4 regions of the Streptosporangium sp. NPDC050148 genome follow, and region 1 is predicted to be linked to each of the others. Evidence: riboswitches for the same ligand, from Rfam matches in the RefSeq annotation. Region 1 holds a riboswitch; each other region holds the start of a gene.
What was found. Region 1 has a riboswitch for cyclic di-AMP ahead of ACZ6RT_RS10420 (hypothetical protein). Riboswitches for the same ligand answer to the same signal wherever they lie in the genome.

Region 2: it holds a riboswitch for cyclic di-AMP, as region 1 does, so the genes downstream of both, ACZ6RT_RS12105 (C40 family peptidase) here and ACZ6RT_RS10420 (hypothetical protein) in region 1, are expected to answer to the same signal.
Region 3: it holds a riboswitch for cyclic di-AMP, as region 1 does, so the genes downstream of both, ACZ6RT_RS18220 (coiled-coil domain-containing protein) here and ACZ6RT_RS10420 (hypothetical protein) in region 1, are expected to answer to the same signal.
Region 4: it holds a riboswitch for cyclic di-AMP, as region 1 does, so the genes downstream of both, ACZ6RT_RS07455 (C40 family peptidase) here and ACZ6RT_RS10420 (hypothetical protein) in region 1, are expected to answer to the same signal.

Annotation. Positions count from the first base shown of each region.
Region 1 is NZ_JBVJIA010000007.1:227,342-232,874, reverse strand. It holds gene ACZ6RT_RS10440 (DUF4388 domain-containing protein) at 1-267, shown strand, start outside; gene ACZ6RT_RS10435 (roadblock/LC7 domain-containing protein) at 326-706, shown strand; gene ACZ6RT_RS10430 (hypothetical protein) at 730-1,101, shown strand; gene ACZ6RT_RS10425 (alpha/beta fold hydrolase) at 1,269-2,150, opposite strand; gene ACZ6RT_RS10420 (hypothetical protein) at 2,235-2,987, opposite strand; cyclic di-AMP (ydaO/yuaA leader) riboswitch at 3,245-3,390, opposite strand; gene ACZ6RT_RS10415 (DUF4253 domain-containing protein) at 3,610-4,386, opposite strand; gene ACZ6RT_RS10410 (sugar kinase) at 4,731-5,533, shown strand, end outside.
Region 2 is NZ_JBVJIA010000008.1:279,757-285,289, reverse strand. It holds gene ACZ6RT_RS12110 (helix-turn-helix domain-containing protein) at 1-87, shown strand, start outside; gene ACZ6RT_RS12105 (C40 family peptidase) at 192-1,241, opposite strand; cyclic di-AMP (ydaO/yuaA leader) riboswitch at 1,247-1,395, opposite strand; gene ACZ6RT_RS12100 (amino-acid N-acetyltransferase) at 1,731-2,393, shown strand; gene ACZ6RT_RS12095 (RDD family protein) at 2,610-3,722, shown strand.
Region 3 is NZ_JBVJIA010000014.1:178,330-183,862, forward strand. It holds gene ACZ6RT_RS18210 (RNA ligase RtcB family protein) at 1-772, opposite strand, end outside; gene ACZ6RT_RS18215 (hypothetical protein) at 1,318-1,878, opposite strand; gene ACZ6RT_RS18220 (coiled-coil domain-containing protein) at 2,234-3,208, opposite strand; cyclic di-AMP (ydaO/yuaA leader) riboswitch at 3,212-3,348, opposite strand; gene galT (galactose-1-phosphate uridylyltransferase) at 3,420-4,499, opposite strand; gene ACZ6RT_RS18230 (DeoR/GlpR family DNA-binding transcription regulator) at 4,496-5,296, opposite strand; gene ACZ6RT_RS18235 (HD domain-containing protein) at 5,382-5,533, opposite strand, start outside.
Region 4 is NZ_JBVJIA010000005.1:239,863-245,395, forward strand. It holds gene ACZ6RT_RS07445 (hypothetical protein) at 1-202, opposite strand, end outside; gene serA (phosphoglycerate dehydrogenase) at 429-2,018, shown strand; gene ACZ6RT_RS07455 (C40 family peptidase) at 2,612-3,208, opposite strand; cyclic di-AMP (ydaO/yuaA leader) riboswitch at 3,196-3,426, opposite strand; gene ACZ6RT_RS07460 (3-isopropylmalate dehydrogenase) at 3,568-4,614, shown strand; gene ACZ6RT_RS07465 (branched-chain amino acid aminotransferase) at 4,789-5,533, shown strand, end outside.

The sequences.
Region 1 (5,533 bases):
CCCCCTCCGGCCCCGCCTCCGGCCCCGGGCGCCGCTCCGGGTCCGGGTTCGGCTCCGGGGTCGGGGTCGGGGTCGGGGTCGGGCGAGGTTCCCGGCGAGCCCGACGCGCGGGATTCGCTGCCCAGGCGGGCCAGGGGCGCCACGGACATCCCGCACGCCCCGGCGGGTTCCACGCGGACGGCGGAGTGGCTGCCCAGGGCGAACGGGGACCCGGCCGACGTGAACCTGCTCATCCGGCTCAGGAACGCATTGGAGGCACTGACATGAGCCCGGTTCGATGCCGATAAGGCTGCGGACACCGAAGCTGATCGGAAGGAGGGTGCCGGTGGAACTGCGTGAGCAGGTACGCCGTGAGATGGCGCTGCTGCGCGAGCGCATCCCCGACGTCGACGGGAGCATCGCGAGCAGCGTCGACGGCCTGACCATAGCGAGCGACCTGGACGACGAGACCGAGCAGACCGGCGCGCTCTCCTCCGCGTTGCTGGCCCTGAGCCGTCGGATGACGGGCATGACCGGCAAGGGCGGCTTCGAGGAGACGCTGATCTCCGGCACCAACGGCCACGCGGCCCTCTACGCCGCCGGCCCCACGATCGTCCTCACAGTGCTGGCGCGCCCGGGGACCAACCTCGGGCTGCTCAGGCTGGAGGGCAGGAAGACGGCGGCCCGGCTGGCCGCCATCACCTCGCGTACGTCGATATCCCAGTGAACATCCAGTGAGCGGAGGCAGGAATGGGCAACATGGACATCTCTCTCAAGGAGATGATGGCGATCGACGGCGCCATCGGCGCGGTGATCGTCGACTACGGCAGCGGGATGGCGCTGGGCGCGCTCGGCGGTTCCAAGGACCTCGACCTTCAGGTGGCCGCGGCCGGCAACACCGAGGTCGTCAAGGCCAAGATGCGGACCATGGACTCGCTCGGCCTCAAGGACGGCATCGAGGACATCCTCATCACGCTCGGTACGCAGTACCACGTGATCCGCCCGCTCACCGGCCGGAACGGCAAGGGTCTCTTCATGTACCTGGCCCTCGACCGGAACCGGTCCAACCTGGCGCTCGCCCGGCACACCCTCCGGAGCATCGAGGAGAAGATCGAGGTCTGAACCTCCCGGCGCGTCCCGGATCCGCGTCCCGGGCGCACGTCCCGGCGGTCCGGGTTGCGGCGGTCCGTGTTCCCGGAGCCCGTGTGCCGGCGGGTCGTTCGTCGACGGGTCGTCCGTCGGCGGCCGGGCCCCGGGGCGTACGGTCCCGGGCCCGGGACGCCGGGTCCTCAGCGTGCCGCGGCGGCGGCCTGGTCGGCGGAGCCGGTGAGCTCCTCGATCGCGTCGGCGAAGGCCGTCCAGAGTTCGCGGGGCAGGTCGTGGCCCATGCCGGGGAAGGTGAGCAGGCGCGCGCCGGGGATCGCCTCGGCCGTGGCGATCCCCCCGGAGACCGGGACGAGCTGGTCGTCCTCCCCGTGCAGGACGAGGGCCGGCACCGTCAGCTTCGCCAGCAGCGGGGCGCGGTCCTCGGAGGCCATGATCGCGGCCAGTTGCCTGGCGGTGCCCGGCGGGTCGTAGGCCCTGTCGTAGCTAAGGGCGGCGACCCTCGCGATCCGCTCGCGGTCGGCCGGGTAACCGGGTGAGCCGATGACGTCCCAGGTCGCGACGGCCCGCCGGATCGCCGCCTCGCGGTCGGGCGAGGGCGGCGACATGAGCGCGGCCATCGCGGCCTCGGTCGGGGGCGCCGCCCGCGGGCTGGGGGTGGACATGATCGAGGTGAGGCTGCGCACCCGGTGCGGGTGGCGGATCGCCAGCGACTGCGCGATCATCCCGCCCATCGAGACGCCCACCACGTGCGCGGAGTCCAGGCCGAGTGCCTCCAGCAGCCCCGCGGCGTCGTCGGCCATGTCGCCGACCAGGTAGGGGACCCGGCCGTTCCAGCCGGGTCCGGGTGCTCCGGCCTCGTGCAGGTGGGTGCTCTCACCGACGTCACGGTTGTCGAAACGCACCACGTGGTGCCCGCGCCCGGCGAGCAGCCCGCAGAAGTCCTCGTCCCAGTGGATCATCTGGGAACCGAGTCCCATGATCAACAGGAGCGGGCGGTCCTCGGGGGAGCCGAAGGTGTCGTAGGCGATCTCGATGCCGTTCGCCCGGGTTCGCAGAGTCGTCATGGCACTCCTACCGTGTTGATCCTGCGAAACAGAATGCCATTCTGTAGAGGATCCGGCACCGGCGGGGCCGGTCGCGACGACCGGCTACCAGACGACGGCGCCCGGCTCCCGCACGCTCAGCCCGGCCGCGGAGAGGGCTTCGGCCATGACCTTGGGCTTGGCCGACATCGGCGCGGCGCTCACCTGCTCGGTCCCGGTGACCTTCTTCGGCCGTCCGGACTTGGCCAGCACGGTCTTGGGCGGATCGGCCGGGTTGGGGTCCTTGCGGCCCCAGGCACCGGTGGAGAAGGCCACGGGGTGGTTCTTCCTGCCCACGCCGTCGCCCCACCGGGTGATCACGTACTCGACGTCGATGTGACCCATGCCACCGTTGCCGTCCACACCGAGCGTGCCGGCGTTGAAGGTGCCGCCGGTCAGGTCGGCGAAGGTCTTGGCGTCGATGTCGAGCATGATGCCGCGATTGGAGGGCACCCCGGGGCCGCGGTCGCCGACGAAGAACTTGGCCCGCTTGCCCTTGTAGAGGATGTAGCCCTCGGTGAGCAGCGGCCAGCTCGGGCTGGCGATCATGCCCTTCTGCATCGGCTTGCCACTGGCCGGCAGGCCGGTGTCCCCGGCGCGGCCGGAGGAGTCGTCCCAGAAGTAGGAGGCGCGGGTGGATCCGTGGAGCAGGACGGCCTCGACGCCGTCCTCGGGGCCGCTCACCGCGGAGGTGGTGGCGGCGGCGAGGGACGGAGAGGCGGGGAGTGCGGAGGCGACGCCCGCGGAGGCGAGCACGCTCACCCCGACGAGGGCGGCGGCGGCCAGGCGGTTCTTGTGCATGCCAAAGAAGAGGCTCATGGGGGAAAGGCTCTTTCGCGAGGGAACGGGGCTACCGCGTGCGACACGCCGAAAAGGGGCGCACGGGCGAGGGCGCGCTGTCGGAAAAAATGCGTAACCGGACGAACCAGTCGTTACGCAGAGCGCTGCCTGGAAATGCCGCGATCAGGCGCGGCGCGAAAGGTACGGGGGATGGGGGACGGGGGGCAGGGGAAGGTTCAGGTGGTCGGCGCGGACAGGGGGTGCACCGACGCGGTGACGCGGTCATCCATGAGGGGGTCTCCTCTCCATCTCGTCTACCGGGTTAGCTGACGGGTTCGGGCGGTGGAGTTGCCCTACCGCCGCATGAGCGGCGGATTCACCCCGGAAAATGGGTCCCCGGTTCCCGCGGCATCCGGCCTGCGGGATTCGACGTCGGGCGGTCGCTCCCTCTTGTGAAGGGCAGGTCACCGGCCGATAACAGGGGACACTACCCACGAGAACCAGACAAAGCAAAGCAAAGACCACGAAAACCCCAGAAGATCTACCTTGTTGGCAAAAAGTCCTCTAAAGCACTCAACATCCGGGATTGTTCGGACGGGCGTCTCGCGGCCCCACAGGCCCGCCCGCTACGGGGATCGCGGCCCCCCGGCCCCGGGACGGCTCAGTCCCACCAGAACGACCAGGCGTTCCTGCCCTTGATCTGCTCTGCGTAGTCGATGAGGGTCCCCGCGCCCTGGATGATGCTGTCGGGGCAGAACGTCCAGTGCTCCGCGGCGACCTGCAGGGCGTGCTCGAAGGTCGTCGGCGGGGCCGCCACGCTGACGTCGAGGGTGTTGAACCCCATCCCGACCACCCGCACCCCGAACCTGTCCTCCCAGCTGCGCACGACGGCCGCGAGCGGGACCATCCACTCGTTGTGGTTCAGCGCGCCCTGCCAGCCCATGACGGCCAGGGCGTCGGCACCGCGGTCGACCGCGACGAGCCCGAGCGGCGTCCTGCGCTCGGCCACCATCCCCGCGTACCAGTCCGCGACCACCCCGGGGTCGGCGGCGAGCCTGCCCGCGGGGGCCGGGCCGGGGCACTCCGGGCCGAAGGGGTCGAGCAGTTCGAGCTGGTCGACGTGGGCCCTGGCGATCCAGTCGGACCACACCTCGGCCATGAACGCCTCGACGTGGTAGTTGTCGATCTCGGCCGCCGCGTCCGGGGCGATCTGACCGGCCGACCAGGGCTGGACGGAGTCCTCCAGCAGCACCGGCCACAGCCCCGACCGCTCGTGCTCGGCCCGCAGCCGCGCCCAGTACTCCCCCGAGACCGTCACCTCGCTGAGCCAGAAGGCCGGACGGTGACGGATCGCGAGCTGAGCGTAACCGGGGTCGGGCCAGACCAGCTCACCCGGCGGCAGGTCCACCGAGAGCCTCCTGCCCTCACCTCCGCTCATCCCGCGAGCTCCGTCGGCTCCGTCGGCGAACAACTGGCGCAGAACGGGCGGAAGCTTCCCCTGCTCGCAATCGTTCATCTCTACCGATCCGATCCTGACCACGGATCAATTTTGGCCTGTCAAGCACCCCGAGGGACAGTTGTGCCCTGGACCGAGCAAAAATTAGAGGAAGATCCATGCCGCTCGACGGCCGTCCGGTAGGGGACGTTATGCTGCTCGATGGCCGCGAGAAAGCGCTATCCACTCCCTTGACCTGGTATTCGGCGTACCGGATCATCCCGGGAGGACCGGCGGGCGGCCGGGTACGACCGATCACCGACCCCGCTGCGTGAGGAGCCCCTTCCATGACCGACCTGGTCACGCTCGGCGAGAGCATGGCACTGTTCAGCGCGCGGCGCACCGGCCCGCTCAGGCACGCCCGCGACTTCGGGCTGGGCGTGGGGGGCGCGGAGTCGAACGTGGCCATCGGCGTCTCCCGGCTCGGCGGGCGCTCGGCCTGGATCGGCAGGGTCGGCGACGACGAGTTCGGGGAACTGCTCCGCTCGACGCTGGCGGGCGAGGGCGTCGACGTACGGGGGATGCGGGTCGACCCGGACGCGCCCACCGGCCTGATGATCAAGAGCAGGCGCACGGCCGAGGTGGTGGACGTGCGCTACTACCGCTCGGCGAGCGCCGGATCCCGGCTCTGCCCGGCCGACCTGGACACCTCGATGATCCGTTCGGCCCGCGTGCTGCACGTCACCGGCATCACCCCGGCCCTGTCGGCCTCCGCCGCCGAGGCGGTCCGGGCCGCGATCGCCGAGGCCCGCGACGCGGGGGTGACCGTGTCGATGGACGTCAACTACCGCCGGGCACTGTGGACGCCCGCCGAGGCGTCCGCCGTGCTGCGGGAGATCGTCCCGACGGTGGACGTCATGTTCGCGACCGAGGCCGAGGCCCGGCTGGTCGTGGAGGGCGACGACCAGCTCGCCCTGGCCCGCGCCCTGGCCGACCTCGGCCCGCGCCACGTCCTCGTCAAGCGCGGCTCGCTGGGCGCGATGGAACTCTCCGACGGCGTCGTACGGCACGCCGAGCCGCACCGGGTCACCGAGGTCGACCCGGTGGGCGCCGGGGACGCCTTCGCCGCGGGCTGGATCGCCGAGACCCT
Region 2 (5,533 bases), on a different contig from region 1:
CGCAGGCTCAGGGGCATCTGCGACCGCATCGGCGTCGCCACGGCGATCGAGGCCGTGGCCTGGGCGGCCCGCCGCCGCCTGATCTAGCCGGCCGCCGCCCGGATTCAGCCGCCCGCTCCGCCCGTCCGTCCTCGGCCGAGGCTCGATCCCGCGCCGGGTGGGCGCGGGACGCGTCGAACGGGTGGTGGCGGTCAGCCGGCGATGCGCACGCCTCCCACGAAGGGCCGGTTGTCGATCGTGGTGATGTGGATGACGTCACCGGTCCGGGGGGCGTGGACCATCAGGCCCGCGCCGATGTAGATCCCGACGTGGTGCAGGTCGCTGTAGAAGAAGACGAGATCGCCCGGGCGCAGCTCGCTCCGGGAGACGCGCGTGCCCGCGGTCCACTGGTCCCCGGTGTAGTGCGGCAGGCTGATCCCGACCTTCTGGTAGGCCCACATGACCAGCCCGGAGCAGTCGAAGGAGTCGGGCCCCTCGGCGCCCCAGACGTACGGCTTGAGCTGCTGGGTCAGCGCCCAGCGGGCGGCCTCGGCCCCCTTGCCGCTGCCCACGATGGGCGCGTCGACCTTCACCCGGGCGCCACGGTTGCCGATGGCCTGGGCGCGTACCTCCTTGAACAGGTCGCTCTCCACCCGCGCGACCAGCCGCTCGATCTTGGCGCGCTTGGCGCCGATCTCCGTCAGCAGCTTCTTGACCTCGGAGGTCCTGGCCTTGGCACCGGCCTGCGCCCGCTCCGCGGCCTCGATCGCCCGGCCCACCTGGGCGACCTCCTCGCTCTGCTGCTGCTGCAGGGCGTAGCTGGTGGTGGCCTGGTCGAGGAAGTTGTCGGGGTCGGACGTCTGGGTGAGGGTGAGCCCGGCGTTCAGGCCGCCCGACATGTAGCTGCTCTGTGCCAGCAGGGCGGCCTTGGTCCGCCGCGCCGCCAGCTCGGACTCGCTGGTGGCCAGGGTCTTCTTGGCGCTCTCCGCGGCACGCTGCGCCTGCTTGAGCTTGACCCGCTCGCCGTTGTACTGCTCGGCGAGCGTCTCGATCTCGTTGTGCAGCTTCTCGGCCTGCGCGGCCAGTTGCTTGAGGCTGGGCTCGGGGTCGGCGGAGGCCGCGACCAGCGGGGTGCCCAGGGTGAGGGTGGCGAACGCCAGGCCGATCACCACCATGCGGTGGCGGAGCCCTCGCGGCGCGCGTCGTGGACGGTGGGCGTCGCCACCCGCCTGGTCTCCTCCGCGGTCGCGCGTGCGCTTCACCAATGGACTCCTCTCCTCGGCCGCCTACCGGGTTAGCTGACGGGTTCGGGCCGGAGGGCAGCCCTACCGGGTGCGCCGGTGGCACTCGGATTCACCCCGGGGGACTCGGGTGGGTCCCCGGTTCTCCCTGCGGGAGATTCGGCGGGTCAGGCTTTTCACATCTCTGACATCGAGGACGGAGATTAGTCCACCCCTGGTTCCTGCTCAACCAGAACTTCGAATTCAGTAGAGGTTTCGCAACTGAAATGTCACGGACGGATCACATCTCAAAATGATCACTGAGGCCTTTACGGGCCCTTTGCCCAGGGGTTCATCGGGCCCGAGGGGGTCCGCCCAGCTCCGGGACCGTACCGAAGATGAAATGCGACACACTTCGACTCCCGATGCCCAGCGTGGTAATGGGACTACCAAGGGTCATGAGAGGGGGGTGGTGCGCGAGTTAGGGGTGAGCCGTAATGGGGGGACGGCGAGGACGTACGCTGATCGGTCATGGAGCAGGTTGCGGAACAGTCTCCGGCGCCGGTCGTGCGCGCCCCCGCCGAGGCAGGAAGCGGTGGTGAATCCCGGACCGGCACGGAGCGGGAGGGGCCGCCGGAGGCGGCCGGCGTCACCGTCCGGCGTGCCCGCACCCCGGACGTCCGCGCCATCCGGCGCCTGGTCGACACCTACGGCGGCGCGGGACCTCGCCTGCTGGAGAAGGCCACCGTCACCCTGTACGAGGACGTCCAGGAGTTCTGGGTCGCCACCGACGAGCACGGGGAGGTGGTCGGCTGCGGGGCGCTGCACGTCCTGTGGGAGGACCTGGCCGAGATCCGCACCGTCGCCGTCGACCCCGCCCGCCGGGGGGCGGGGATCGGTCACCGCATCGTCTCCGCGCTGCTGCGCACCGCCGTCGAACTCGGCCTGCGCCGCGTCTTCTGCCTGACCTTCGAGGTGGACTTCTTCGCCCGGCACGGGTTCCTGGAGATCCAGGGCACCCCCGTCGCCCCGGAGGTGTACGCCGAACTTCTCGCCTCCTACGACGAGGGCGTCGCGGAGTTCCTGGATCTGGAGCACGTCAAGCCCAACACCCTGGGCAATACGCGGATGCTGCTGCATCTGACACGTGAGCCCGACGTGAGTGACTTTAGAGCTGACACAACGGAAAGGTGACTGTTGTTGCCTATGTCGATACCTTGTGCTGCAGCAAGCATGTGAGTCTGACATCTGCCACATGCGCAGTCTAAGTGAGGTGACGCGGTGAGCACCGGACAGCCGCCGTATCCACAGGATGATCCCGACCGCGATCGCACACCGTCGGGGCAGCCTGAATACGGACAGCACAACGCGGGTCGAGCCGCTGGTGAACTCGACCCCGACATAACGGTCGTGGGATATCGGTCGGAGGCCTCACAGCCGAACACCGGTCCTGGACAGGCCCAGGGCTACGGCCAGCAGGGCTACGGGCAGCAGCCCGGTTACGGCCAGCAGGGCTACGGCCAGCAGCAGGGGTACGGCCAGCAGGGCTCGACCGGCGGGTACGGGCAGCAGCCCGGCTACGGCCAGTCCTCCCACGAGCAGCCGGGCTACGGTCAGCAGGGCGGCACCGGCGGCACGGGCGGCTACGGCCAGCCCGGCTACGGCCAGCAGGGCGGCACCGGCGGGTACGGGCAGCAGCCGGACTACGGCCAGCAGCCCGGCTACGGCCAGCAGGGCGGCACGGGTGGCTACGGCCAGCCGGGTTACGGCCAGCAGGGCGCGACCGGTGGCTACGGACAGCAGCCGGACTACGGCCAGCAGCCCGGCTACGGCCAGCAGGGCTACGGGCAGCAGTCGTCCCAGCCCGGGTACGGCCAGCAGCCCGACTACGGTCAGCAGGGCTACGGTCAGCAGGGCGGGTACGGCCAGCAGCCGGACTACGGCCAGCAGGGCTACGGTCAGCCGGCGTACGGCCAGCAGGGCTACGGACAGCCCTACGGCGGCGTTCCCGGCGCTCCGGCGCCGCTCGCCGAGTGGTGGCAGCGTCTGGTGGCACGGCTCATCGACGGGATCATCCTGGGGATCCCGACGTTCATCATCAGCGCCGTGCTGGCCGCCGTCATCGTCACGTCCCCCAGCTTCGACAGCACGACCGGGACCCTGGACGCGGGAGGCGGCTTCTTCCTCGCCACCCTGCTCACGTCCCTGCTCGCAGCGGCGCTGTACTTCGCCTACGAGTTCTTCATGACGACCAGGAGCGGGCAGACCGTCGGCAAGATGGTCATGGGCATCAAGATCGTGCCCGTGGGCAACGTCGTGCCGCCGGGCGGGCTCAGCAACGCCGTCGCGCTCAAGCGGGCCGGCGTGTTCTTCGGCCCGCAGTTCCTGTCCTGGGTGCCGTTCCTGAACTGGATCGTGCGCATCTTCTCCCTCCTGAACGTCCTGTGGCTGCTCTGGGACCAGCCCCTGCACCAGGCTCTGCACGACAAGGTGGCCGACACGGTCGTCGTGAAGATCAAGTAGTTCCCCCGAAGAGACGGGACCGGTGGTTCGACCGCCGGTCCCGTTCTTCGTGCGAGGGCCTTCGTGCGCGTCCCGCGACACCAGGGGCGTCGACGCGACGCGACGCGATCCCGACCCCGCGACCCCGGACCCCGGACCCCGTGATCCCTGACGCGAGGTTCCTGACGCGAGCCCCTTCCGGCCCGGTCCTCCGAAAGCGGCCCTTCCGGTCCGGCCCTTCGAAAGCGACCCTCGGAGGCGGCCTTTCGAGCCCGCCCCTCAAGGCCCGCCCCTCAAGGCACGGCCCTCGGGACGCCGGCCTCGCCCCGGCCCCCGGCGCCCCCGCCCCCGGCTCCCGCACACGCGCCTCCCGCCGCCCTCTCGCGTACGGCTTCGCACCCGGCCTCCAGCACGCGCGGCGTCCTCCATGAGCCCTCGCCGCGACCCCGCCCCCGGGCCTCCTGCCCCGAGCCTTCCGCCCCCCGGGCCTTCAGGCGCGTGGGCCTTCCCGCGGACCTCCTCGTCCCCATGGCGTCGTCCAGTCCCCACGGCGTCCTCCACGGACCCTGACGCGCGGCCTTCCCACGCCCGTTCTCACGCGTCCACACGCGCGGGATTTCACGCACACGCCTTGATGCACTCGCCTTCACAGGCGCGTCTTGACGCACTCGGCTTCGTCGGGGCCGGAAAACGAGAACCCCGAGGAGCCCTAACGGCCGGGCCGGGCGGGACGCCGTGGACACGCGAACCCATTTACTCCCGGACGCGGGACGACTTATGACCGTCCCTTGGCCCGGTCCAGGAAAATATCCGCCCTCGGCGCCACCGATGTCCTCGTACCGCTATGGCCCCTCAATGGCCGGATCGTCCGCCGTCGGGAGTTAGCCCACCACTCACCGAATGGCCGCTTCCGCCCGCCAGGAGTGTCCTGCGCGGTGCTCACGGCTTTCTCCCGTTCGTCTTCACGGTGTGTTCGGGGCGACCGATGAAGGCCTTCTTAGGGATCCGGAACGGGGGGGCGCGGTCTTGCCGGGGTTGCGCGAGGGGGGCTCGCCTTTGGTGGTTATACGGTCTACGACTATGTGCGGCCGGTCGGAGTGAGTCATACTCCAGGCAAGAAAGCACTGAAGATCCGTCTTGTTACAAGCGCTCGCGTCGCATCGGCTCCGGCCGGGCCATGAGGCGGGAGGCTCTCCGCCCGGTGTTCCGCCGGCGGCGGGCATTCCCGTGATGAACCCGTCCGTTGCGGATCCCGGGATACCGGCGGGGCGCCGTTCCTGCCGGGATGCCTTCTGAGCAGGGACTTCCCCGTGAGGGAGGGGGTGGTGTGACGGCCGGAACGCCCGCGCGGCCGGGTATTCCGGAGACGACGATGATCACTTGATCTCCCCGGCTGTTTTTCTTGACGGCTTTACGGGTGCAACCGGTAAGGCGGCTGGAGAGAAGCATTAGGCTGGAGACCGACGGGCGTGGCGCCCCTGAGACGCATGTCGCCGGTCGGTGGCGCTATGGTCATCCGTGAGCGGTTCCGGACCGATCGGGCACGCACCCGTGCCCGGGGTCGCCGCCACTTTTCCCGGTCCAGAAAGCCCATCCACGGTGCGGAGCGAGGACGAATGTACGCAGTATTGTCCGCGTTGATACCCCCGGCGGTCGTCGGCGGGGCCTTCATCTTCGGAGTCGTCAAGTTGGTTCGGAGTGAAGCCGCCGGTCGGCGCCAGGCAAAACAGGCCGATCCGGCCGAGACGCAGAACAGCTGATCCACCACGGAGCCGCACCGGGGGCCCCGGTTCCCTGTGAGAATCGCCAGGCTTCTGGAATTGCCGCTCTTG
Region 3 (5,533 bases), on a different contig from region 1:
AGGGGGTGCCTCGCGTACCGGCGACGAGCACGTCGCACCCGTCGCCCGGCGCCGCCCCCTTGCGGTGCAGGTAGAGCCCGTCGCGGACCTCGACCAGGTTGTGGCACCGGTCGACGAGCGGCTCGGCGGGCTCGGCCCCCAGGGCGTGCGCGACCCGGGCGGCCAGCAGCCGCCGGTTGAGCGACCCCCAGCGGACGGCGTCGTCGTGCATCGCCAGGTAGGCGCCGGGGTCGGGGGCGGGGCCCGCGCCGTGGACCTCGGTGTGCGCCCGCAGGATCCGCTCGCCCAGCCCCCGGGAACCGCTGTGGACGACGAGGACCAGGTCGCCCTCGGCGAGTCCGAGACGGCTCGCGTGGCCCGGCTCGAAGACGGTCCCGATCCGGGCCAGCTCGACGAAGTGGTTGCCCCGGCCGACCGTCCCGAGGCCCTCGGCGTGACCGGCGGGGATGTCGCCCTTCACCACGGCCCAGGCCGGGTCGCCGGCGTCCCGCTCGGGGTCCAGCGCGCGATCGAGGTCGGGGAAGCGGGCGGCGAGCCTCTCGGGGACGGCGCGTTTCAGCCTGATGGGGAACACGGCGATGCCGCAGCCGATGTCGGAGCCCACCAGGAACGGGTACAGCACGGTGGAGGTCATGGCGGCCCCGATGGGGGCGCCCTTGCCGGGGTGCAGGTCCGGCATGGCGGCGACGTGCATCATGCCGTCGAGCGCGGCCACCTGGTGGCACTGCGCGAGGGCGTCGGACTCGATCCAGCTCGCGGGGGAGGCGAACACACTGACGGTGGCCGGACCCGGACCCGGACCCGGCTCCGGACCAGGGGCCGGACCCGGGGCCGCGGCGGGCGGCGGGGACTCCCGGGACTCCCGCCGGGAGGGCTGCTGGGAGGGCTGCTGGGACAAAAAGGCTCTCTTACCTTGGCGGGGGCATACGGGATGACGGCGTCGCGGAACGAGCCGGCGCCGTGACATGTCGGGATGACTGGGGGTGACAGGAGCGACAGGGGACCGTCCGTCAGAGCGTCATGGACACCACGTTCCCCGAGCCCGTTCCCCCGGGGCAAGCGGTTTTCGGCCGTACGGACACGTACGGGCCCGTATGTCCACCGGAGACCGTCGAACCGGGACCCCGCCGGATGCCCGCACGTGCACCGGCGGATCCGGCCTTCCGGTGGAGGCGATGCGGTACGAGCCGAGACGGCTCGCCGGCCCGGTCAGGTGAGGACCACCCTCTCACCACCGGTCGCCGAACCCGGCCCTACCGCGGTACCGGCTCGGTGAACGCCGCCCGTGCGGCATGCGGACGAGCCGGCCGTGGCGCGCTACCTCCCCGTGCCGGTCTGCGCGGGAGGTGTGGGCCAGCCCTTGCCGACGACGGTGAACCCGCCCCGCTCGACGGTGGCGAACGTCGCGGGAGCCGTACAGGGCTGCACCGTGCCGGTCGGTACCGACCAGTTCCAGCCGATCCGATCACGACCGCCGCCGGACCTGTCCGTCCCGCCGTCGTACACGCTGACCGCGACCCGGGTACCGACCGGGAACGAGGTGGAGGTGGTGATGACGGCGGTCACCGTCGCGACCGGGCCACCCGCCACGAGGCAGTCCACCTCCGCCTCGAATCCCCCGCCGTTGCCGTCGGCGAGGTAGTGGTCGACCTTGACGATGCCCTCGGCCTCCGTGAAGACGCCGCGTGCGGTGATGGTGAAGGTGATGTCGTCGTCGGCCGCCGGCTCGAAGTGGATCTTCGCCGTGCCGGACACGTGCCACCGGGGGTCCTTGCTCGTCGCGGGCGACGCGGCCGAGGCCGATGTACCGATCGTCGCGACCGTGGCCAGCGACAGGGCGACGGCGGTGACCCCTGCCCGGATCATTGCGGATCTCATGTCAACGGCTCCTTGAGGTGTGAGGGTGAGGCCTGCTCCGGCGATCCCGGAAAGGGTGCCGTGCCGCCATGCCTCAACCCTGCCGCCGGGCCCCGTCGGTTCCCATGTGCCGTTCGGCGGATCGACCCCCCGCACGCCGGGCCGAGCATCCCGGACGGGACATGGCCTACGGAGCCGGAATGTGCTATCACGCCGGTCCCGGGGTCACCCTGCGGGCGCTGCGCGCACCCGGCGCCTCCGGCGAGGACCGCACGAAACAGACGGTCGAAGACGCACGGGCGACGGGACGAAGTGCCCTGAACATGCCCCAAGAGGTGTAGGTGGCCGAGAAATCGCAGGTCAGTCCGTCGCAGCGCTAGTACATCGAGATGTGCGGATGGTCGAAGTGGTTGGCGGTGACGCCGCCGCGGTTGGACATGGCCCTCCAGCCGGAGCCGTGGTTGATGCGCTGGCGCCAGATCACGTACTTCACCCCGAGCCTGGCCTTGTTCTTGATGGCCCAGGCGGAGATCTCGTCACCGAGCCTGAGGTTGGCGGCCGTGGGCATCGTGCCGCCGGTGCTCATCATGAAGTCGCAGGCGCGGCCCAGCGGGTGCTCGCCGCCGTCGTTCGCGGCCCGGTAGCAGCCGACCGAGTACGGCAGGTCGAAGCGCCTCTTGATCGCCTCGCGCATGATCCGGGTCCGGTCGGTGATGTTGTCGGCGCCGGTGGGCAGCTGTGGGGCCCAGCTGCCGTCGGAGCGGCGGCCCGAACCGGTGGGGACCAGCTTGTCGAGCTTGTCCTTGATCTCCTCGATCAGGTCCTCGGCCTCCTCGCGCCGCTCCTGGACCTCCTTGGCCTCCTCGGCGATGTCGTCGGTGAGGCGGGCGGCGGTCTCGGCCGACCTCTTCCTGCGCTCCACGCTCTGGGCGAACCCCTGCAGGTGGGCGCTCTGCTCGGCGGTGAGCTGCTCCATCACCGCCGCGCCGCCGATGTCGTCGGCGAACAGCAGGGCGGGCAGGCCGCCGATGCTGCTCTGGTAGTGGAGCTGGACGATGGAGTCGACCTGCTTCTCGTTCTCGGCGTAGACCTCCTCGGCCCTGCGCAGGTTCTGCTTGGCCACGGCCTCGGCCTTCTCCGCCTTGTTGAGGGACTCGCGCTTGGCCGCGTAGGTCTCGATCAGCGCGTCGATCCTCTTGTTGAGCTTGACCAGGTCGGCGCGGAGCTCGGCCTCGGACGGTTTGGGGTCGGCGCTTCCCGCGGTGGGAGCGCCGAGGGTGAACGCGGCGATCGAGCCCACGCAGAGGACCAGAGCGGCATGGCGACGGAACGTGGGGGACGAGGCCGCCACGAACTCTCCTCTCCTTCCGCCTACCGGGTTAGCTGACGGGTTCGGGCTGGAGGATGCCCTTCCACCGAAGTGGTTTCACCCCAGGTGCGGTGGTTCCCCGGCTCCCGGGCGAGGCGCCTGGGATTAGGCATATCGGCTGCTACAGCCGATGTGGGAAGGATAGTAGTGGTAAACCCCAGGTCACGCGACCTCAAACGAGACCTATCGGTGATCAGCTCGTGACAATGGAGCGCAGTAGATGTGCTGTCTCCTCGGGCAGCACGTCGTTCACGAAGGCCCCCATGGCCGATTCCGATCCCGCGAGGTACTTCAGCTTGTTCGGCGCGCGGCGGATGCTGAACAGCTCCAGGTGCGCGTACGCCAGGTCCCGGCCGGTGTTGACCGGTGCCTGGTGCCAGGCCGCGATGTAGGGCATCGGCATGTCGAAGAGCCCGTCGAGACGGCGCAGCACGTCGGTGTAGAGCGGCCCGAACGCCGCCCGCTCGGCCGACTCCAGGCCGATCAGGTCGGGGACCCTCCGGTGCGGGTAGAGGTGGACCTCGACCGGCCAGCGCGCGGCGGCCGGGACGAACGCCGTCCAGTGCTCGTTGGAGGCCACCACCCGCACCCCGGCCTCCCGCTCGGAGGCGAGGACGTCGGCGAACAGGTCGCCCCCGGTGCGGTCCCGGTAGCGGCCGGCCGCCGCGAGGTTCAGCCTGGTGCGCGGGGTCACGTACGGGTAGGCGTAGATCTGCCCGTGCGGGTGGGCCAGGGTGATGCCGATCTCCGAGCCCCGGTTCTCGAAGCAGAACACCTGCTCCACCCCCGGCAGGGACGACAGCTCGGCCGTACGGTCGATCCAGGCCTCCATGACCAGCTCGACCTGCTCGGGCGACAGGCGGGAGAACGAGGAGTCGTGGTCGGAGGTGAAGCAGACCACCTCGCAGCGGCCGATCCCGGGCCGGACCTCGCTCAGCCCGCCCGGCTGCGGGTACTCGCCCGGCTGGGCCGAGAACGAGGGGAAGCGGTTCTCGAAGACCACCACGTCGTAGTCGGGGGAGGGGACCTCGGTGAGGTTGCCGGGACCGGACGGGCAGAGCGGGCACTCACTGGCCGGGGGCAGGAAGGTACGGCCCTGCCGGTGGCCGGCCACCGCGATCCACTCCTCGGTCAGCGGGTCGTAGCGCAGCTCGGAGGCGGCGGGCCGGGGCGGCAGGTCGCGCAGGTCGGCCGCACCCCTGTCCGCGTCGTCGCGCCGGTCGAAATAGAAAAGCTCCCGGCCGTCGGCCAGGTGGGTGGCGGTGCGTTTCATCGGGTGGCGGTCTCGCTCTCCTGCTGCGGTTCTGTGATGATCAGCTCGCCGACCGAGGCGGCGAGCTCCTCGCGTGCCTCGCCGGACAGGCCGGAGTCGGTGATCACGATGTGCGCCTGGGACAGCTCGGCGATCGTGCTGATGCCGACCGTTCCCCACTTGGTGTGGTCGGCGGTCACCACCAGGCGGCGGGCGGAGGCGACCAGTTCCCGGTCGGTCTCCGCCTCCAGCAGGTTGGGCGTGGTGAACCCGGCGCGGAGGCTCATCCCGTGCACGCCGAGGAAGAGGGTGTCGACGTGCAGGCCGCGGACCGCCGCGACCGCGACCGGGCCGACCAGCGCGTCGGAGGGGGTACGGACCCCGCCGGTCAGCACGACCGTGCGGTCGGCCCTGGGGGAGCGGTGGAAGACGTCGGCGATCCGGATCGAGTTGGTGATCACGGTCAACTCGGGCACGTCGACCACGTGGTGGGCGAGCGTCCAGGTCGTGGTGCCCGCGGAGAGCGCGATGGCGGTGGCGGGCCGGACGAGCCCGGCGGCGGTGCGGGCGATCGTCTCCTTCTCGGCCTGCTGGCGCACGGACTTGGCGGTGAAGCCCGGCTCCTCGGTCGAGCCCGGCCCGGCCACGGTGGCACCGCCGTGGACCTTCTCCACCAGCCCCCGCTCGGCGAGCACCTCCAGGTCGCGCCTGATCGTCATGTCGGAGACGCCGAGATCACGGACCAGGTCGGCGACCCTGACACCGCCGCTGCTGCGGACCCTCTCCAGGATCGCCTGCTGCCGCTGCTGGGCGAGCATCGTCACTCCCCTTAATTCACCAGATTCCACCAAATTACCACGCCGAGGGCCGAGAGGGGGTGTTGGAACATGGTGAACCGCCCGCTCACAACCGTTCGAGTTCCGCCTCGATGTTGGCCCGCGCCGCAGCCTCCGGCCCCTCGAGGCGGAAGATCGCCGGGAGGGCGAGCAGCGACCGCAGCACCGCGGCCCGCCCGGCCCTGAACGCCTCCTCGGGCACGAAGGCGTACTCCTCGC
Region 4 (5,533 bases), on a different contig from region 1:
GGCTGCCACGGTGCCGCGCGTAGGTGTCCGCCGAGGTGTATCCGAGCAGGACACGCTCACCCGCCTGGGTCGTGCCGAGCACGACGGAGCGGTCGGGTCGCACGGCGACCAGGAGTCCCCATTCCGCGAGCGCGGCCAGCAGCCGGTGCGGCTCGCCGTGCTGGGCGAGCACGGTGCCGAGAGCGGGGTTCCCGATGCTCATATGAGGAACGATAGGTAGTGGACCACGGCTTATCAGGGTAATCGCGAAGTTTTCTTGGGATCAATACCAAGTTGAATTTTGCAGGCATGGGATGCGACGGCGGCGGGTAGCGCCCCCCGGTCACGGCCTACCCCGTCTCGGATCGCGGGACACTCGTGAACGCGTTCACAAGCGCCGATAGACTACGTGAGGTCCGTGCACCTCACCGCCTAGTAAGGATCTGCCTGTGAACAAGCCCGTCGTACTGGTCGCCGAGGAACTCTCCGAGGCCGGTCTCGCGGTTCTGGGCGCGGACTTCGAAGTCCGCCACACCGACGGCGCCGACCGCGCCCAGTTCCTGCCCGCCCTCGCGGACGTGGACGCCCTGATCGTGCGCAGCGCCACCCAGGTGGACGCCGAGGCGATCGCCGCCGCCCCCCGGCTCCGCGTGGTCGCCCGCGCCGGCGTCGGCCTGGACAACGTCGACGTGGAGTCGGCCACCAAGGCCGGCGTCATGGTCGTCAACGCGCCCACCTCCAACATCACCAGTGCCGCCGAGCACACCGTGGCCCTGATCCTCGCCTCCGCCCGCAACGTCGCCCAGGCCCACTCCGCGCTCAAGGGCGGCGAGTGGAAGCGCTCGAAGTACACCGGCGTGGAGCTGGACGAGAAGGTCGTCGCCATCCTCGGCCTCGGCAAGATCGGCCAGCTGGTCGCGCAGCGCCTCCAGCCGTTCGGCGTCGAGCTGATCGCCTACGACCCCTACCTGCAGCCGGCCCGCGCCGCGCAGATGGGCGTCCGCCTGGTCTCGCTGGAGGAGGCCCTGCGCGAGGCCGACTTCATCACCGTGCACCTGCCCAAGTCCAAGGAGACCATCGGCCTCATCGGCGAGCGGGAGCTGCACCAGGTCAAGCCGAACGTGCGCCTGATCAACGTCGCCCGCGGCGGGATCATCGACGAGAACGCCCTCTACTCCGCGATCAAGGAGGGCCGCGTCGCCGGCGCCGGCATCGACGTGTTCCCCAAGGAGCCGGTCACCGACAGCCCGCTCTTCGAGCTGGACCAGGTCGTGGTCACCCCGCACCTGGGCGCCTCGACCCACGAGGCCCAGGAGAAGGCCGGCACCCAGGTCGCGCGGAGCGTGAAGCTCGCCCTGGCCGGGGAGTTCGTGCCGGACGCGGTCAACGTCCAGGGCGGCGCCGTCGCCGAGGACGTCAAGCCGGGCCTGCCGCTGGCCGAGAAGCTCGGCCGGGTGTTCACCGCGCTCGCCGGTGAGGTCGCCACCAGGCTCGACGTCGAGGTGCGCGGCGAGATCGCCTCCCACGACGTCCGGGTGCTGGAGCTGGCCGCCCTCAAGGGCGTCTTCACCGACGTGGTCGAGGACTCGGTCACCTACGTCAACGCCCCGCTGCTGGCCAAGGACCGCGGTGTCACGGTCGAGCTGATCACCAGCTCGGAGAGCCCCGACTGGCGCAACGTGGTGACGGTCCGCGGCGTGCTCGCCGACGGCCGCGCGGTCTCGGTCTCCGGCACCCTGTCCGGGCCGAGGCAGATCACGAAGATCGTCGAGGTCAACGGCTACCAGATGGAGATCGAGCCGACCGACCACCTGTCGTTCTTCACCTACACCGACCGTCCCGGCATCGTCGGCGTGGTCGGCCGCATCCTGGGCGACCACTCGATCAACATCGCCTCGATGCAGGTGGCCCGGGACGTCAAGGGCGGCAAGGCCCTGATCGCGCTCACCGTCGACACCGCCATCCCGGCCGACGTGGTCGACCAGATCGGCGCGGAGATCGGTGCCGACAGCGGCCGTTCGGTCGACCTGACCGACTGACCGTCCCGGTCCGCCGGGTCCCCTTCGTGGGTGGCCGCGGCGCGCCGCGGCCCGCTCCCGGACGGACCGTCCGGGACCGGGCCGGCACCCGCTCGCCGTCTCGACATGTGAGAAGTGTGTACGCGGGGCGAGACGACCCTTTCGTCACCGGGTAACCTGATGAAGATGCGCCGGGTGTTCTCGCACTCCGCACCCGCCGCGGCGGGGCCTGACAGGGCAGGCCGGCGGCCCGCCACGGTGCCGTGGCGATCGCCGGCTCCGAGCCCTCCGCCCACCGGTCCGTGACCCGGACCGGGGCATCGGGCCCGGTCCGAGTCCTGACCGGAGTCTCGGCCACCTTCACAGCTCACCCGCGACCGAGACGAGACTCACCATGTACGAGATGTACTCCTGGAACCGCCCGGACGAGAACGAGGACGAGGCGGCCGACGCGATCCAGACCGCCCTGGACCGCCGCGACAACGGTGGCGCGCCCACCCGCTGACCCTGTCGGCCACCTATCGGCCACCTGCCCGGTCACGGCCGTGCGCCGGTCCGGGCCGGGCCGGCCGGGGCGGACGGCTCCGCGACGCTCGCGGCGGAGCCGCGGGGGCTCACCCGCCGACGGCGGATCCGGTCGCGTGCTCGATCCGCTCGGCCAGTTCGACCCCCTCGGGGTCGGGGCGCACCCCGCCGACGAAGGAGGCGCGCCGCCATGAGGCGAGCCGCTCCTCCTTGACCACGTCCCCGCTCCGCGGGGCGTGCACCATGTACCCGGGCTTCGTGATCATTCCGACATGCCCGAGACCCCGGAAGAAGACCAGGTCCCCGGGCCTGAGGTCCTTCCAGGCGATCTTCCTGGAGAACGCCTCGTACTGCTCGGAGGCGATGCGGGGCAACGCGATCCCGGCGGCCCCGTAGGCGCGGAGCATCAGCCCGGAGCAGTCGAAGCCGCCGCGGCCGGTGCCGCCCCACGCGTACGGCGTGCCGCGCTTGGACATGGCCCAGCTCAGGGCCTTCTGCCAGGCGGGACGCAGGGACGCGGCCCGCAGGGCGCCCTTCAGGGCGGGCATGCCGAGCGCGGGAGGCGCGGGGGCGGGCAGGGGCGAGGCGGCCAGCGCGGTGGCCGGGGTCGCGAACACCGCGGTCCCGGCGACGAGGACGGACGCGACGCGCGAACAGATCTTGCCGTACAGGGTCGTTCCTTCCATAGGGCCTGCCGGGTGAGCTGTCGGGCTCGGGCGTGGAGGCCGCCCTACGGCGCGCGGGCGCGCCGATTCGCCCCGAGGGATCCCGTCGCGGGCGGCCGGGAACGCGCTCCGGTCGGGAGCGGGGTTCCCGGGGCCCGGGACGATCCCGGAAAGAGTGGTTCCCCGGCTCCGTACGCATCGATAAGGGATGATCCGTACGAATTAGGCATCAACGTGAACGGTGAGGACCATAACGAAACCTCACGAAACGGTCAACACAGGATAAAGACGGGCAAAGTGATCAGATGTCCCCGAGGGAAATTCCGTCCGAGGCGTGAGACCGGTGTTCAAGCACCGAGACGGCCCGGTAGGGTGACCCCATGGATTCGCGTAACATCCGCCTGGCGGTCATCCCCGGGGACGGGATCGGGGTCGAGGTCGTCACCGAAGGGCTGAAGGTCCTCGAAGCGGTCGGCACGAAGGTGGAGACCACCACCTACGATCTCGGCGCCAAGCGCTACCACGAGACCGGTGAGACGCTGCCCGACGTCGTCCTGGAGGAGCTGCGCGGCTACGACGCGATCCTGCTCGGGGCGGTCGGCGACCCCAGCGTGCCCCCGGGCGTGCTGGAGCGCGACCTGCTGCTCAAGCTCCGCTTCCGGCTCGACCACTACGTGAACCTGCGGCCGGTCAAGCTCTTCCCCGGGGTGGAGACCCCGCTGGGCGGGGTCCGGCCGGAGGACATCGACATGATCGTCGTCCGCGAGGGCACCGAGGGTCCGTACGCCGGAGCCGGGGGCGTCATGCGCCACGGCACCCCGCACGAGATCGCCACCCAGGAGTCGCTGAACACCGCCTTCGGCGTCGAGCGCGTGGTGCGCTACGCCTTCGACAAGGCGCTGTCGCGTCCCCGCAGGAGGCTCACCCTGGTCCACAAGACCAACGTGCTCACCTACGCCGGTGACCTGTGGGCCCGCACCGTCGAGAGGGTCGGCCGGGAGTACCCGGACGTCCAGACCGACTACTGCCACGTCGACGCGGCCTCGATGTTCTTCGTCAGCCAGCCCCGGCGCTTCGACGTGATCGTCACCGACAACCTCTTCGGTGACATCCTCACCGACATCGGCGCGGCGATCGCCGGTGGCATCGGCCTGGCGGCCAGCGGCAACGTCAACCCCGACCGCACCGCGCCGAGCATGTTCGAGCCGGTCCACGGCAGCGCCCCCGACATCGCGGGCCAGGGCAAGGCCGACCCGACCGCCACGATCCTGTCGGTCGCCATGCTCCTGGACCACCTGGGCCTGGACTCCGAGGCCGTCCGGGTCGAGCGGGCCGTCGCCGACGACCTGGCCGAGCGGCCGACCGGCCGGACCGGCCGGACCACCCGCGAGATCGGCGACGACATCACCGCCCGAGTAGCCGGCTGAGGAAGCCGCCCACCTCGACCCAGACGCGCCTGGCGGCTCACCGAGCCGCCGGGCGCGTTTTGGTTTTTCCGCCCCGCTGACGGTTTTCGCTATCGATGCAGTAGTTTCCCGTTACCCGGTCCAACGCAGAATGGACGCAAGGGTAAGCCAGACACCAAGAGAAGGATCCGCGTCATGACCACCGCTCAGAAGCTCAGCTTCGACGTGCAGCTCTCCGACCACGCTCGCACCACGGACGAGCGTGAGCAGGTAATGGCGAGCCCGGGGTTCGGCCAGGTCTTCACCGACCACATGATCTCCATCGACTACACCGAGGGGGAGGGGTGGCACGACGCCCGGCTCACGCCGTACGGGCCGCTCGTCCTCGACCCGGCGACCTCGGTCTTCCACTACGGGCAGGAGCTCTTCGAGGGTCTCAAGGCCTACCGCCAGGAGAACGGCGCCATCGTGATCTTCCGGCCGGAGGCCAACGCCGCCCGGTTCAACGCCTCGGCGCTGCGGATGGCCATGCCCGAGCTGCCCGAGGAGACGTTCGTCGAGTCGCTGGAGCTGCTCGTCCAGACCGACCGTGACTGGGTCCCCACCACCCCGGGGCACAGCCTCTACCTGCGCCCCTTCATGATCGCCACGCAGCCCGCGCTCGGTGTCAACTACCCTTCCAGGACCTACCGGTACATGGTCATCGCCGGACCGGCCGCGGCCTACTTCGGCGGGGGCAAGGCCGTCTCGGTCTGGCTCTCCACCGAGTACACCCGCGCAGCCCCCGGTGGCACCGGGGCCGCCAAGTGCGGCGGCAACTACGCCGGGGCCTTCGTGGCCCAGCGCCAGGCCGTCGAGCAGGGCTGCGACCAGGTGGTCTGGCTGGACGCGGTCGAGCACCGTCACGTCGAGGAGATGGGCGGGATGAACCTGTTCTTCG